Regions from separate parts of the Sporosarcina sp. P18a genome, predicted to be linked through region 1. Evidence: riboswitches for the same ligand, from Rfam matches in the RefSeq annotation. Region 1 holds a riboswitch; the other holds the start of a gene.

Region 1 (7,508 bases):
GGATATTAAATCATTAGTTAAAGGACCTGTACTCATCGCGAATATATTTCCGGTATTTACGGGGTTTTGGTTGGCACTATATTTTTCTGGCATGACACTCACGGGCAACTGGGGTGTGTTCCTGCTAACCATGATAGGTAGCACCTTGCTTGTCGCAGGTGCGCTTGTAATGAATAACTGGTTTGATTCTGATATTGATACGGTTATGGAAAGAACAAAGAACCGTCCGACTGTGACAGGCCATTTTGCTTTGAAAACCGTATTAAATATTGGTTTGATATTATCGGGAATTGGAATGTTATTATTATTATTCACTACATTAGAAGCGGCGATTTATGCATTTGTCGGATGGTTTACGTATGTAATACCCTATACCATGTGGTCTAAACGTAAATACACATTGAATACAGTGATTGGCAGTGTGTCGGGAGCGGTTACCCCCCTCATAGGATGGGCGGCTATTATGCCAGCAGATCATATCGTACCGATAGTTTTGGTCGTTATACTATTTATTTGGCAAATGCCTCATACATTTGCGATTGCTATGAAGAAATATAAAGATTATAGTGCGGCTAATGTAGCGATGTTGCCTGTCGTTTATGGATTTAACATCACAAAACGTCAGATGCTAGTATATGTATTATGTTTATTGCCGTTACCGTTTTTATTAACGATGTTTGGCACTACATTCATTATAATCGCGACATTGATGAACCTTGGATATATTGCGGCTAGTATATACGGATTCTATGCAAAAGATGATTATAAATGGGCTAACTTGATGTTCTTGTACTCAGTCAATTACATGACGCTATTATTCGGCATGATGATTCTTTGGACTTTTTAATCAATACGAAAAAGACTTCCCTTCACGCGATGTGATAGAGAAGTCTTTTTTGTGCTAGAATTATTGAGGAGTTTGACAATTTAGGAATAAACAGTTCGTAATATACAGTGAAAGATGGATTTTAGGAGGCGTATGAATGAAGGAGCAAGTACAATTATTGAAGCCGAAACTAGATGAAGTGTTTGCGCATTTGCACAGTCATCCGGAAGTCAGTTGGAAGGAAACAAAAACCACAACTTACTTAAAAGAGTTTCTTCAGCGTGAAGGATTTAATGTAAAGTTATTCGACGGTATAACAGGTTTATCCGTTACGATCGGTGAAGGTAAGCCGGTAGTCGGGTTACGTGTAGATATAGATGCATTGTGGCAAGAAGTGGATGGTGTGTACCAAGCGAATCATTCATGCGGACATGATGGGCATATGACAATGGGAATTGGCGCATTGCTTATGGCGAAAGAACGCGGAATTCCCGAGAAAGGAACATTAAAAGTATTCTTCCAGCCTGCGGAAGAGAAGGGGAAAGGTGCGCTAGCTGTTCTGGAGCAGGGATTGATCGATGATATCGATTACTTATACGGCGTTCATGTAAGGGCAGCGGATGAAATGGCTGACGGTTACTCCTCGGCCTCATTACGTCACGGTGCGGCGAAAATGATTAGTGGAACGATAAAGGGAACAGAAGCACATGGTGCAAGACCGCATCAAGGAAAGAATGCCATTGAGGTCGGGGCTACTTTGGTAGCAGGTTTACAGTCCATTCATTGTAATCCAATGGTTTCACATACAGCGAAGATGACGATGTTCCAAGCGGGAGGAGAATCTGCCAATATCATTCCCGGCAATGCTAAATTCAGTTTGGATTTACGTGCCCAGGAAAATGTGGTGATGGATGAATTATATGAACAGGTGGAACGTGTGATTCAAGCAGTAGAAAGACAATACGATGTAGAAATTAACTATGAAGTTATGGCAGAAATGGTCGCAGCGGAAGTAAATGTTGAAGCAGAAGATCTAATGTATCAAGCGATTGCTAAAGTGATCGGTAAAGAGAAGACTACACGTACTGTTGTCACACCAGGCGGGGAAGATTTTCATTTCTATTCCGTAAAGCGACCAACTGTCAAAAGTACCATGCTCGGATTGGGATGCGGCTTAACGCCAGGGCTTCACCATCCACAAATGACATTTAATCAAGACGCGTTGGCAACAGGAGTCGAAATTTTAACTACTGCTATCGAATTAACATTCCAAACTAAAAAATAGAAGGTGACAGTATGAGGAAAGATATAGAAGTCAGAAAAGTGACGACTATCGAAGACATTCATTCCATGCAAAAGCTTGAGAAGGGAATTTGGGGAATGGAACCAATCCCTGTCCATCAGACCATTACGGCAGTCAAAAATGGTGGGTTGATTGTTGGAGCGTTTCTAGAGGAGCGTATGGTCGGCTATACCTATAGTTTCGCAGGCTATTCGGATGGTCAAATATATCTATGCTCTCATATGATTGCGGTAGATGAAGAGTTTCAAACGAGAGGCATTGGCATGTTGCTAAAAGAAGAACAACAACGTCTTGCCCGAGAAATGGGCTATCGATTAATCGTTTGGACATTTGACCCTCTTGAAAGTCGCAACGCCTATTTAAATACTTCAAAGTTATACGGTGTCTGTTACGACTATATAGTGGATTGCTATGGAAAGATGGACGATGGGTTAAACAAAGGGTTACCGACTGATCGTTTTCAAGTCGCATGGTGGATTGATAGTCCGCGTGTAATGGAGAAATGGCAACCTAATTTGCTATATAGCCGGCCCTTTACAATTCGCTTGAGTGATGATCTATACCCAGCTATACTATTGCCGGAAACGAATGAATGGATACAGGCGGAAGCGATAGAAGTGCCTGTGCCCAAACATATTCAATTGATCAAGCAACACAACTCGCAATTGGCCTATGAATGGCGAATGAAGACGAGGAAAATATTTCAGCAACTGAGTGAGGCAGGATTCGCTTTAATCGATGTGTGCAGAACAGAAGAGTCTGTACAGTACTATCGATTCTGCAAGCGATCCATCATTCCGTTGCAAAATTAAAGGAGCTTATTCAATGAAAATCGACTCAATTACACTTCGTAGAATGAATATGACGATGAAACATCCGTTTACTACAAGCTTTGGAACGATTCAGCAAAAAGACTTTCTTTTGGCAACTGTCACAGACGAGGACGGTCATGAGGGATGGGGGGAATCTGTTGCTTTTACTGCGCCTTGGTATAGTGAAGAAACGACAGAGACGACGATTCACATGCTTCGTGATTTCCTGATTCCCGCAGTACTTGGTAAATCTATTACACACCCCGATGAAGTAAGTGACTTATTTGGACATATCCGCAAAAATAATATGGCGAAAGCGACGCTTGAAGGAGCGATATGGGATGTATATGCAAAGCATCACCATATGACGCTTGCTGAAGCACTTGGAGGGAAACGGCAACGAATTGAAGTGGGTATTAGTATTGGAATCGAAGAAAATATTGAAGACTTATTGGCGAATATTAAAGGTTTTATAGATGAAGGATATAAGCGCATCAAAGTGAAAATCAAACCTGGTTATGACGTGGAAGTGATTCGCGTCATTCGAGAAGCCTACCCTCATGTACCGTTAATGGCGGATGCTAACTCTGCTTATACGTTAGACGATATAGAGTTGTTGAAAGAACTAGACCAGTTTAATTTGATGATGATTGAGCAACCGCTTGCTTCCGATGATATTATCGATCATGCTAAATTGCAAAAACACATTCAGACACCGATCTGTCTAGATGAAAGCATTCATTCGTTGGAAGATACGCGTAAAGCTATCGAACTTGGTAGTTGTAAAATAATTAACGTAAAAATTGGTAGAGTAGGTGGTCTGACAGAGGCGAAGAAAATTCATGACTATTGTGCAGCGAAAGGCATCGATGTCTGGTGTGGCGGCATGCTAGAATCGGGTATAGGCCGAGCGCATAACGTAGCGTTGACAACTTTACCTAATTTCACGCTCCCGGGCGATACAGCCGGGTCTTCACGCTACTGGGAACATGACATCATTACACCGGTAGTTGTGGCGCATGAAGGTTATATTACAGTCCCGTCAGAAGATGGAATTGGGTACATTCCCAATATGGAAGCATTGGACCGATTTACAGTGGACAAATGGGTGTTTTCGTCAGAATAAATATTCAACTATTGTTATTTAGTCATCATATGTGCTAGACTTTTAGTTAATCGAATATGTTTCCTTCGGGGCAGGGTGTAATTCCCTACCGACGGTGATGAGCTAGCAAGCTCTTAGTCCGTGACCCGGATGCTTTAAATAAGCGGAAGGTGGATTTGGTGAAACTCCAAAGCCGACAGTTAAAGTCTGGATGAGAGAAGGAACAGTGCGTATATACTACATGTAATGATTTTTTCATTACTGTTTATAACGTTTATTTAGTCATGGTTACAAGCCCCGCATAATCTTTTGCGGGGCTTTTTGTATGTAGAAATGTCACTAGAGGAATACCGTAAGCTGGAGTGTTGCTCAATGAATCAGAATTATATGGAAATGGCTTTGCAACTCGCAGAAAATGTGGCAGGTCAAACCTCTCCCAATCCACCAGTAGGTGCGGTCGTAGTAAAGGCAAACCGAATCATTGGAATGGGCGCACATTTACAAGCGGGAGAGCGCCATGCGGAACGAGTCGCACTTGATATGGCGGGAGCGAATGCAAGGGATGCTGATTTGTATGTAACGCTTGAACCTTGTTCTCACACTGGTAAAACTTCACCCTGTGCTGATGCCATCATTCAAGCGGGTATCAAGCATGTCTATGTTGCGACAACAGATCCCAATCCACTTGTAGCGGGTAAAGGTATTGCGAAACTTCGTGGAGCAGGAGTGGTAGTAACCGAATCTGTTTCAGTTGAACGCGCTAAAAAACTTTATCAACCATTTTTTCATTTTATTAAAACCAAAACACCTCATGTGACAATGAAAACAGCTATGACGATAGACGGTAAAATTGCGACTTCCAAAGGAGATAGCAAGTGGGTGACGAGTGAGCAAGCACGACTCGATGTCCATCAGCTTCGCCATACACAGGATGCAATTTTAGTAGGTGTACAAACACTTCTTCACGATAATCCTCTTCTCACCACCAGACTGCCCCTAGGTGGACGACATCCTATTCGAGTTATTTTAGATACATCATTACGAACACCGGAATCTAGTCAAGTCATTCAAAATGTAGAAGCGCCGACGTGGATTTTTTGCGGGCAATACGCGGAATTAACACGTGAAAAGTTACTTGAGAAACCGCATGTCCAGATCATCCGAATGCAAAAAGCCCAGTTGATTGTAGAAGATATTCTACTAGAACTAGGAAGACGTGGTGTTATGACATTGCTTGTTGAAGGTGGAGCAGCTATTAATGCTTCATTTGTGAAAGCGCGTGCAGTGCAGAAAGTCATTTGCTATGTAGCACCTAAATTGCTAGGAGGGATTGGATCTTTGACACCAATTGGCGGACTGGATCCCCGATTGATGAATGAAGCGTTTCCATTAAACTTTGAAAGTGTAGAGATGATTGGTCCAGACATTAAAATCATAGCCGTACCGAAAGAGGGTGATTGAATCATGTTTACAGGAATAATTGAAGAGATTGGTTCAGTTAAGCAAATACAACCAGGTACTCAATCTATGACGGTTACGATAGCTGCATCCCTTGTTTTGACAGATGTGAGAGTAGGGGATAGCATCGCAGTCAATGGTGTCTGTTTGACGGTAAAGAGTTTTACAAAAGATCAATTTGCTGCGGACGTCATGCCTGAAACCATTTCCTCTACTTCACTACGACAATTGGCGACGGGAAGTCCTGTGAATTTGGAGCGGGCACTCGCGGCAAATGGTAGGTTTGGCGGACATTTTGTCACAGGGCACGTAGACGGAATAGCTACAATTCGTGACAAGCGAACAGTTGATAATGCATTATATATACGCTTGTCATTACCTCAAGGATATGACTCCTATCTGTTGCATAAAGGCTCTATCGCATTGGATGGTACTTCATTGACGATCTTCGAAGTGAAAGATACGGATATTACGATTTCGTTGATTCCACATTCACAGGAAATGACAGTCATCGCGAAAAAGCATGTAGGAGATATTGTCAACTTCGAATGCGATATGCTCGCTAAGTATGTTGAGAATATGTTGCGAAAAAGACCAGATACAGGTCAAACGATGTCAAAAGACTTTTTACAACAACATGGATTTATGTGAAGGAGTGAATGAAGATGTTCCATACAATCGAAGAAGCATTAGAAGATTTACAACAAGGTAAAGTTGTCATCGTAGTCGATGATGAAGACCGAGAGAATGAAGGCGATTTCGTGGCACTAGCCGACCAAATTACGCCTGAAATCATCAACTTCATGGCAACGAAAGGTCGAGGCTTGATTTGTGTGCCAATAACAGAACAAAAAGCTGCCCAACTAGGATTACAGATGATGACCGATAATAATACGGATTCACATGGCACCGCGTTTACGATTAGTGTCGATCATCGCTCTACACATACTGGAATCAGTGCATTTGAACGTGCAGATACAATTGTTAAAATGATGGACCCAAGTGCTACTGCGGGTGAATTCAAACGTCCTGGACATATATTTCCACTTGTAGCGAAGTCAGGCGGTGTACTAGAACGTACAGGACATACTGAAGCTGCGGTCGATTTAGCGCGACTGGCAGGCAGTGCTTCGGCAGGCGTAATTTGTGAAATCATGAGTGAAGACGGAACGATGGCGCGTGTGCCGGAATTACGTCAGATGGCTGAAGAACTAGATCTGAAACTCATCACCATTCAAGACCTGATTCATTATCGTCTACAACGAGAGAAATTAGTCATACGTGAAGCAGAGATTAAGCTACCGACAGATTATGGCGAGTTCCGCATGATTGGCTATACTGAAACGATGACAGGAAAAGAACATGTTGCACTGGTAAAAGGTGACGTTACAACGGAAGAGCCGGTCTTAGTAAGAGTTCATTCGGAATGCTTGACAGGCGACGTCTTTGGATCATGCCGTTGTGACTGTGGTCCGCAACTGCAAGCTGCTCTCTCACAAATTGAAGAAGAAGGGCGCGGTGTATTGTTGTATATGCGTCAAGAGGGCAGGGGAATAGGCCTAATCAATAAACTGAAAGCCTATGAACTGCAAGAACAAGGTTATGACACCGTAGAAGCAAATGAAAAACTCGGATTTGCAGCTGATTTACGTGATTATGGTATCGGTGCACAAATTCTCCGGAATCTTGGTATTACGCAAATGCGTTTGCTGACGAATAACCCAAAGAAAATTGCTGGCTTAAAGGGCTATGAATTGGAAGTGGTTGAACGCGTTGCGATTCAGCTACCATTCAATGAAGCGAACGAAAAGTACCTACACACAAAGGCAGAAAAACTTGGACATTTATTAACTTTATGAGGAGAGATGAAACATGGGTAATTTATTTGAAGGGCATTTAGTAGGCACGGGGTTAAAGGTAGGTATCGTCGTTGGACGATTCAACGAATTTATCACAGGGAAGTTACTGTCGGGTGCACAAGATGCGTTCAAACGTCACGGTGTA
Region 2 (7,508 bases), 1.0 Mb from region 1:
TTATGGATATCTGAAATAAAGAACACGTTCAATTTATTAGTTGGGGTCGATGTACTATATAATGTATGGGTTAGCACACGATTCCGATGGGCTAAGGCGTACATATAAGTCAGCATAGTCACCGCTGATAATAAAACTGATAATCCTGCTATTCGAACCTTTTTCATTAGTCAACTCCCATAGAAAAAAGCAAAGCGTCTACTTTGCTTTTGTGTAGTAATTTTATTAGTAGTATAGCAAGATTTCAAGAAAATCCCCACTATTGTACTGCGCTTAGGAAACGGCATGTATGAAATGTGTTGCAGACGGATAAAACCCAACCGACAACTCGACTTTTTCAACAGGTACTTGATCTGGAACATCAGGGGAATAAAGATCCGATAATACATAGAGTAGTATAATAATAGGTATTAAAGTGAAAATCGCCAGAAAAATATTGATGACTTTCACACGGCCATATTTCTCTTCTTTCTTCTTTCCATGTACTTCTGCACGGGAAGGAAGTTTATCGACAGTCACTTTTTCTTTAATCTCTTTTCGCTGCTGTTCAAAATCCACTTTATACTGATCGTTTAACATATCTAATTTCTCCTTCACACCGCATAATGTCTGTTGCTATTATATGATGCAATTCCTCTATTCATCCGTGAAAAGTACGTCCGTTCACAAACTCATCTTCTTCTATTATGCCGAATTTTGTCTAGAATGTAAATACACACAGCCTGCTTCAACCTAATAACTGGTGCAGACGTTCATGCCATTGTAACGTTTCATTTTCTTGTTTAGTTGATGCTTCTGACTTAATTAGCCAGTCATCATCAAGATTTTGACAGTTTGAACAGCAATCCTTTTCTGCCGGAAAAATATTTTCACCGAAAAATTGTACCAATTTTTCACGCAAACAACTATCACTTTTTACATAGCTCTCCATTTCCGCAATTTGCTTCTCTTTCACTTGATATATTTGTTGGATTTGTCGAATAACATTTTCCACATCAAATTGCTCCAAATAATAATCAAGTAAACGACTAGCTATTTCCGATAGTCCAGCTTGCTCGGCAGCCAATTGACTCCCCGTACCTGATTGCAGTAAAGAATGATAATACAAGATTTGCTGTTCATCTGGCAGATCCTCATAAACTATGAACTTTACTTTCTGACTATCACGCTCACTATACAAAAGAGTGACCGCGGCTTTATCCCCGTCACGTCCTGCACGTCCTACTTCTTGAATGTATGCGCTTGGCGTAGCAGGTAGATGTTCATGAATAACTTGCCGGATATCATCTTTATGGATTCCCATACCAAATGCATTGGTAGCACAAATCCACTCGAGCTCACCTTGTATAAATTGTTCTTGAATAATGGATCGTTCATCCTGTTCTTTGCCGCCATGATAACTTGCTGTTGGGATTCCTCTCTCTCGAATTATGGCCGAAAGTTCATCCGCACGTTTTCGTGACGCCACATAAATAACGCCAGGCCCAATCGTCGTAGCTAGTCTTTCACTAATCCACTCAGTTTTTGCCGATTCATTATCCACATGCACAATACGATAGGATATAGCAGGACGATCCATCGGCTGTCGTTGTATGTGAGGATTTCTTAAGCGTAAGTAAGTGATGATGTCTTCTACTACCTTTTTATTCGCAGTAGCAGTTAATGCCAATACAGGTGCTCTTTCTGTGAATGAGAACAGTTCTTTTAGCCGTAAATAGTCTGGCCGAAAGTCAAACCCCCACTCCGAAATACAATGAGCTTCATCTACTACAAAAAAAGCAATCTGCAGTTGTCGAACTAGCTGTCGGACATGTTGTTGCATCATCATTTCAGGCGATAAGAAAATGAACTTATACTGCGCCATAGTAGAGAGCGCCAACTCCTTTTCCTTCCTAGATAAAAATGAATTGATAGCGACCACACGTTTTTCTTTATGTTTTCTCAAATTGGCCACTTGATCTTCCATCAACGCAACGAGCGGAGAGATGATGATCACTACTCCATCAAGCAAGTAGGCGGGTAATTGATAGCAAAGTGACTTCCCCATACCCGTTGGAAAAATTGCCACAGTATCTCGTCCAGCCAATAACTCCGTAATCACTTCTTGTTGGCCAGGTCGAAATGATTCATAACCAAACTTTTGATGCAATACTTTCTGAAGTTCCATCAGCTCTCTCTCCCTTCCATGATGATGATTAATCGCAGTTGAAAATACGACAATTCCGGGCATTGCTGTTTCAACAAACGCAATCGTTTAGTCTGCAACTGTTCAACATGACGCCAAACCGTAACCATTTGTTCTTTCGTTACAAATTCTTCATATGGAAAGTTATCCATATTGGCCGCTAATTCAATGAAATGATCCTCTATAGTACTCAATTTCAAATTTCGTAGTGAGGCAATTTGCTCCAGCGAATAGCCTCGCTCGAATAGTTTCCGTGTCCGTTCAGTAGATTGTGTCAAATATGTGTCCACTCTGCAGTCCGCTGCTAATTCTGTCAGCAATGGCATGTTCCGTTGCTGGAGTAGGAAATCGAGCAAGATATGTAATGCTTCTAAATAGTAAAGTTGTATAGTCTTAGCCGATACGTTTAGACTAGCCGTCAGCTGTTCCCAAGTAGATGCAGTAAGCCCGTATCCCGTCAATCGACTAGTCACTATCGTACGCTGCAAACCTGATAATGAGGAATGAATTAACGCGTGTTCCAATTCTTTTCGCAATGATGTGGATAGATTAGTCATGCTATTTGATTGATTACGTAAAAGTCCTTTAATAAATTGCTGGGTAGGCAACTCCTTTTGGATTGGCATGAACATCGTCTCACCGCTGCGTAAATTGGACAACGTCTGTACTAGCAAGGCCAACCGTCTTCCGAACTCTCTTTCACGTCCTCGGTAATTCCAGCCATTAAATCGCCACATTTCACTACCCGTCGCCATCTGACCTTTTGCTGTCACATAGACGAGTTCATTTATTAAGATTAGTCCGTCAGCTTGCATTCGCTCTAACGCTTGCTGGAATTCGCTTGCCGTCAATTGTGGCAACAATGCATAGTATGATTTAACTTGATAATATTCAACGTCTTGTAACGTCTGCCCTGACCGTTTTCCGCGAAGTATATGATAGACACCTTGCGCTGAACGCTCACCATGGAGGCGTTGAAAGATGGTTAATAAGATTGAATCCAAACTCATTTGCGCGCCCTCCTTGAAGAAATTGCGTATTTTTGTTGAAAAGTGATGAAAACAGCTTTAGAATAGAGTAGATACAAAATAGGTTGAGTGAATGGAAGAAGGGAGAAAGACAAATGTCTAGCAAAAAGTTTACGATTGTCGATCAGGATACGTGTATAGCCTGCGGGGCCTGCGGGGCTGCTGCGCCGGATATCTATGATTATGACGATGAGGGAATTGCATTTGTTATTTTAGATGATAACACGGGAAACACTGAAGTTCCAGAAGAACTGATGGAGGATCTCGAGGATGCATACGATGGTTGCCCTACAGATTCAATTAAAATTGCGGATGAAGCCTTCGAAGGCGATCCATTAAAATATGAAGATTGATTCAGTCCTCACAACACTTCCTCCCATATGGAAGTGTTGTTTTTTATTTGTTGAATAGAATATAGGTGCAACTAGTAAGCGAGTGCATAACAAATTCCCGTATATAGAATAAACTGACGGGATGTTGGGATCGGGATTTTCACTGAAATACGTTCAAAGAGCACAATGCGTAACCCACCGTAGAAAGTGAGTGCACTATGTCCATCCACTACAAACGTAAGTTTCGGTCAAAAAACTCGGTCGACCCCAGCTTGCTCTTTCGGAAAGCGTCCTCAGGTGGCGCTTTCACTCCTTCGTACTCACTTGCCAATCCTCTATTTACAGTAAAAACGCCAGCCTCCCATATATTCAGGATGACTGGCGTTTATTTGTTTAAAACGATAATTTCTTTTGTTGCTGATTAATCCACTTCTCCATGCTTCTATATAACATCAACGTGATGACTAATAGCATTACACCTTTGATTAAGTTGAACGGTAAGATCCCCAATACGATCATCTGATACAGCGAATCTCCTGTAACTGCTGGCATACCTAGGAAATATGTGTACATCGGCAAGAACACTAAGTAATTTAATATGCTCATACCTACTGCCATGGCTACTGTACCTGCGATCAAACCTGATGCAAGACCTTTAGCTGAACGATACTTCATAAAGATCCAGTAGATTGGCATGATAAATAATACACCTGTCACAAAGTTTGCGACTTCCCCTACCGGTACACCTGTTGGGCTTCCTGATAAGAACCAATGCATGACGTTCTTCAATAACTCTACGCCTATACCTGCAACAGGTCCCATTGTCATGATAGCCAGTACAGCAGGAATCTCACTGAAATCGATCTTCAAAAATCCAGGCATTGCCGGGATTGGAAAGTTGAACTGCATTAACACAGTTGAAATACTTCCCAAAATAGCCACCAAAATTAGCTTACGTAACTTCTTATTATTCATTTGTTCCTCTCTCCTTTTGCGATTCACTTCAAAAGAGGAAAGGCTGGCTCATCCATTGTTCCGCTAAAAATCCCTAAAGCAAATTATGCTTTAGGGAGAATAAAATGCACTGTTAAGAACAGATAAATCACACAAACTTATCCGTCAGGTAACAAGCACCACTTTTGCGTACACAAAAAGATGGCTGCACCTTCACCTTCTCCCATCCAGACTATACTGTCGGCTCCGGAATCTCACCAGAATCAGCTGTTAAGCTCGCGGGCTAAAAGTAGTATTCTACTTCATTTCCGCCGGTCGGGAATTACACCCTGCCCCGAAGATGAATCAATATTTAGTTATGAACCTATTATAACGCAAAAAAACTGTTTTGTAAACTTCACAAGTTTACAAAACAGAATTATTCGTTAATTAAATACTTTGGATTTACACCAATGGGTTTTTCCAATGGCTGAGTGAAATCAAATCCCATCCATTGTTCTTGTGCGACTCGTTCGAATTTTACGTAGTTATCGAAACTTGCCGCTGTCATCAAGATGCCTTCTATCAATTGCAGCGCTTCTTCTTGTTGCATCTTTTCTAAATCAAGTACTTCAGTGAATTTCACGTTGACCATATCTTTTTCTACTTTAACCGTGAAGTTAATTCCTTCAGGGACCACAGTCGAATACATATCATTCGGTGACTTTTTCATGTCAATCAATGCTTGCTCTACCGTAGGGGAAGTTTTGCCGAAATTAGTGGACAGTACTACTTCCCCATCTGACTTCATGTATCGATAGTATGCTTGATGCGAAACCGTACCTAACAAAGTGATCGGTTCCTTTACTTGACCTACTTGATCCAATGTAATTGCAGAAGCATCTTCTTGTAGCCACACGATTTCATCATACCCTTGAAACGTATCTAGTAGGGACAAATTTAACATCTCAAGTGTCGCACTCGACACGTCATAAGTATGATCTGTGGCAAACTTCATTTGAACTTGATGACCATGTGAAGAAATGATCGCTTTATAAGGATGATATTCTATAAATCCAAGCGCCTCTTCATCTATTTTATTTGCATACTCGTTATAAAGTGTCACTGCATCCGAAGAGCCCCCTAAGCGTTCATGCAAGCTTTCATTCGGTAGTAGGAACGTAACTGGAACAACGGTCGCCTGATCGGTAACCAGGCCAATATGAAACGCTGTGTGATCCACGACATTGGCAGGATAGGCCGCGTACGACAGTGGTGCTGTGACCTGTCTTGTAAACACAGATGCATCACTTGCTTCGCTCGATTGCATTTCTTCATTACTCTCCACCTTGATAGCATCAGCTGAATCTTCCGTCGGTGCTTTATCCATTGATACTTCATTACTCTGTTGAATGAATATCGGCAGGATGATGGTGAGCAATAAAATCGCTGCAACAATTGCAATAAGTGAAGACCATTTAGGTTTGAAAGGCTTTTTTATAGGCTGATTCGCTCCAGAAAGTCTTGAATCACTTTTTAACCGCTGCATAATCTCATCTTTGGAACGCTGATCTTTCACGACCGGCATGTCACGTAAACGTTTCTCGAGATTGTCTTCATTCCATTTATCTCTGCTCATGTCATCTATCCTCCCCGACCGAACGCGCTTCCAATTTCGCCTTTAATGCTTTGATTGCCCGATGTTGTGTTGTTTTCACTTTGCTTTCGGTCCAGCTTAAAACCTCAGCCGTTTCAGCAATCGATAGATCCTGGAAGAACCGCATAAGGATGACCATTTTCTGATCACCCGTACATGTGTGTAACGCTTCAAGCACTTGTTTCTGCTCTTCGCCCGCTTCAACTAAATGTTCGGGCGAGTGGTCTATTGAAATTAATTGCTCTGTTTCCCAATTGAAATGAATATTTGTATGTTTCCTGCTGGTCGATTGTTTTCGGAAAAAGTCGATGGAGACATTTTTCGCAATCGCAAATAACCAAGTTTTCTCAGAACTCTTCCCTTCAAAACGGCCGTATGATTTGAGAACACGCACATATACTTCGTGCATCAAATCTTCCGCTACCTCCCGATTGCGAGTCAAATAAGTGAGGAAGTTGAATACGTCACGGTTATAGTCTTCATATAATCGCTGAAAAACGGAGTCATCCATTCAATCCCCTCGCTCTATAGTAGTCGTTTCAATCTAAGAGAAGTTTCATGTGTTTAGTGCATCAAATGGTAGTGAACAAATAAAGATGGTTCCTTTTTCATCTCCACGTGTCGCTAAAATCGAACCGTTATGGGCTTCCATAATATTTTTTGCGATTGCCAAACCAAGTCCTGTACCGCCTTTTCCTCTTGTTCTAGCTTTATCCGCCTTATAGAAACGCTCAAAAACAAATGGCAAATCTTTTTCAGGAATACCGACACCTGTATCAGCTACTGTTATATCAAGCATTCCGGTAGACCGGTAGACGGATAGCGTCACGGCTCCACCGTCCGGAGTATGACGAATGGCATTGTCAATCAAATTAGTGAATACTTGCTCTAGACGATCTTCATCAGCCGTTATCATTAGGGTATTCAACTCATCTGTTTTCAAAGACAAGTCCACTTTCGCGTCTTTTGCCACTTGTGAGAACTTTGTCACTATACGTTCTAAAAACTCCACAATTGATAGGGGGCTTTTATTCAGTTGAATATAGCCTGACTCCATTCTTGCTAAATTCAACAAGTCCGTGACGAGGCGGCTCATACGCTTGGATTCATCATGAATAATCTGGACCATTTCCATACGTTCTTCTTCACTGCTCACTACATCATCTATGATGGCTTCACTGTATCCTTGCAACATCGAAATGGGTGTTCGTAATTCATGCGATACGTTAGCGATGAAATCCGAACGTAATTTATCCAGTTTATGTTGTTCCGTCATATCACGAAATACTGCCACCGCTCCCCGGATACTATTTTCACTGTATAAAGGGCTAATAGAGATCACATAAAACTGTCCGCCCAATTCCAACTCGTCT

Evidence for each region. Region 1 has a riboswitch for FMN ahead of ribD (bifunctional diaminohydroxyphosphoribosylaminopyrimidine deaminase/5-amino-6-(5-phosphoribosylamino)uracil reductase RibD). Riboswitches for the same ligand answer to the same signal wherever they lie in the genome.
Region 2: it holds a riboswitch for FMN, as region 1 does, so the genes downstream of both, CSV75_RS05625 (ECF transporter S component) here and ribD (bifunctional diaminohydroxyphosphoribosylaminopyrimidine deaminase/5-amino-6-(5-phosphoribosylamino)uracil reductase RibD) in region 1, are expected to answer to the same signal.

What each region holds. Positions count from the first base shown of each region.
Region 1 is NZ_PDYQ01000001.1:58,596-66,103, forward strand. Features, by position in the region: gene cyoE (heme o synthase) at 1-847, shown strand, start outside; gene CSV75_RS00345 (M20 peptidase aminoacylase family protein) at 984-2,111, shown strand; gene CSV75_RS00350 (GNAT family N-acetyltransferase) at 2,123-2,941, shown strand; gene menC (o-succinylbenzoate synthase) at 2,955-4,067, shown strand; FMN riboswitch at 4,125-4,273, shown strand; gene ribD (bifunctional diaminohydroxyphosphoribosylaminopyrimidine deaminase/5-amino-6-(5-phosphoribosylamino)uracil reductase RibD) at 4,419-5,507, shown strand; gene ribE (riboflavin synthase) at 5,511-6,155, shown strand; gene CSV75_RS00370 (bifunctional 3,4-dihydroxy-2-butanone-4-phosphate synthase/GTP cyclohydrolase II) at 6,170-7,363, shown strand; gene ribH (6,7-dimethyl-8-ribityllumazine synthase) at 7,377-7,508, shown strand, end outside.
Region 2 is NZ_PDYQ01000001.1:1,094,662-1,102,169, forward strand. Features, by position in the region: gene CSV75_RS05600 (metallophosphoesterase) at 1-167, opposite strand, end outside; gene CSV75_RS05605 (hypothetical protein) at 274-579, opposite strand; gene CSV75_RS05610 (RecQ family ATP-dependent DNA helicase) at 728-2,167, opposite strand; gene CSV75_RS05615 (YpbB family protein) at 2,167-3,195, opposite strand; gene CSV75_RS05620 (ferredoxin) at 3,309-3,566, shown strand; gene CSV75_RS05625 (ECF transporter S component) at 3,939-4,520, opposite strand; FMN riboswitch at 4,711-4,845, opposite strand; gene CSV75_RS05630 (GerMN domain-containing protein) at 4,918-6,117, opposite strand; gene CSV75_RS05635 (RNA polymerase sigma factor SigX) at 6,119-6,646, opposite strand; gene CSV75_RS05640 (ATP-binding protein) at 6,692-7,508, opposite strand, start outside.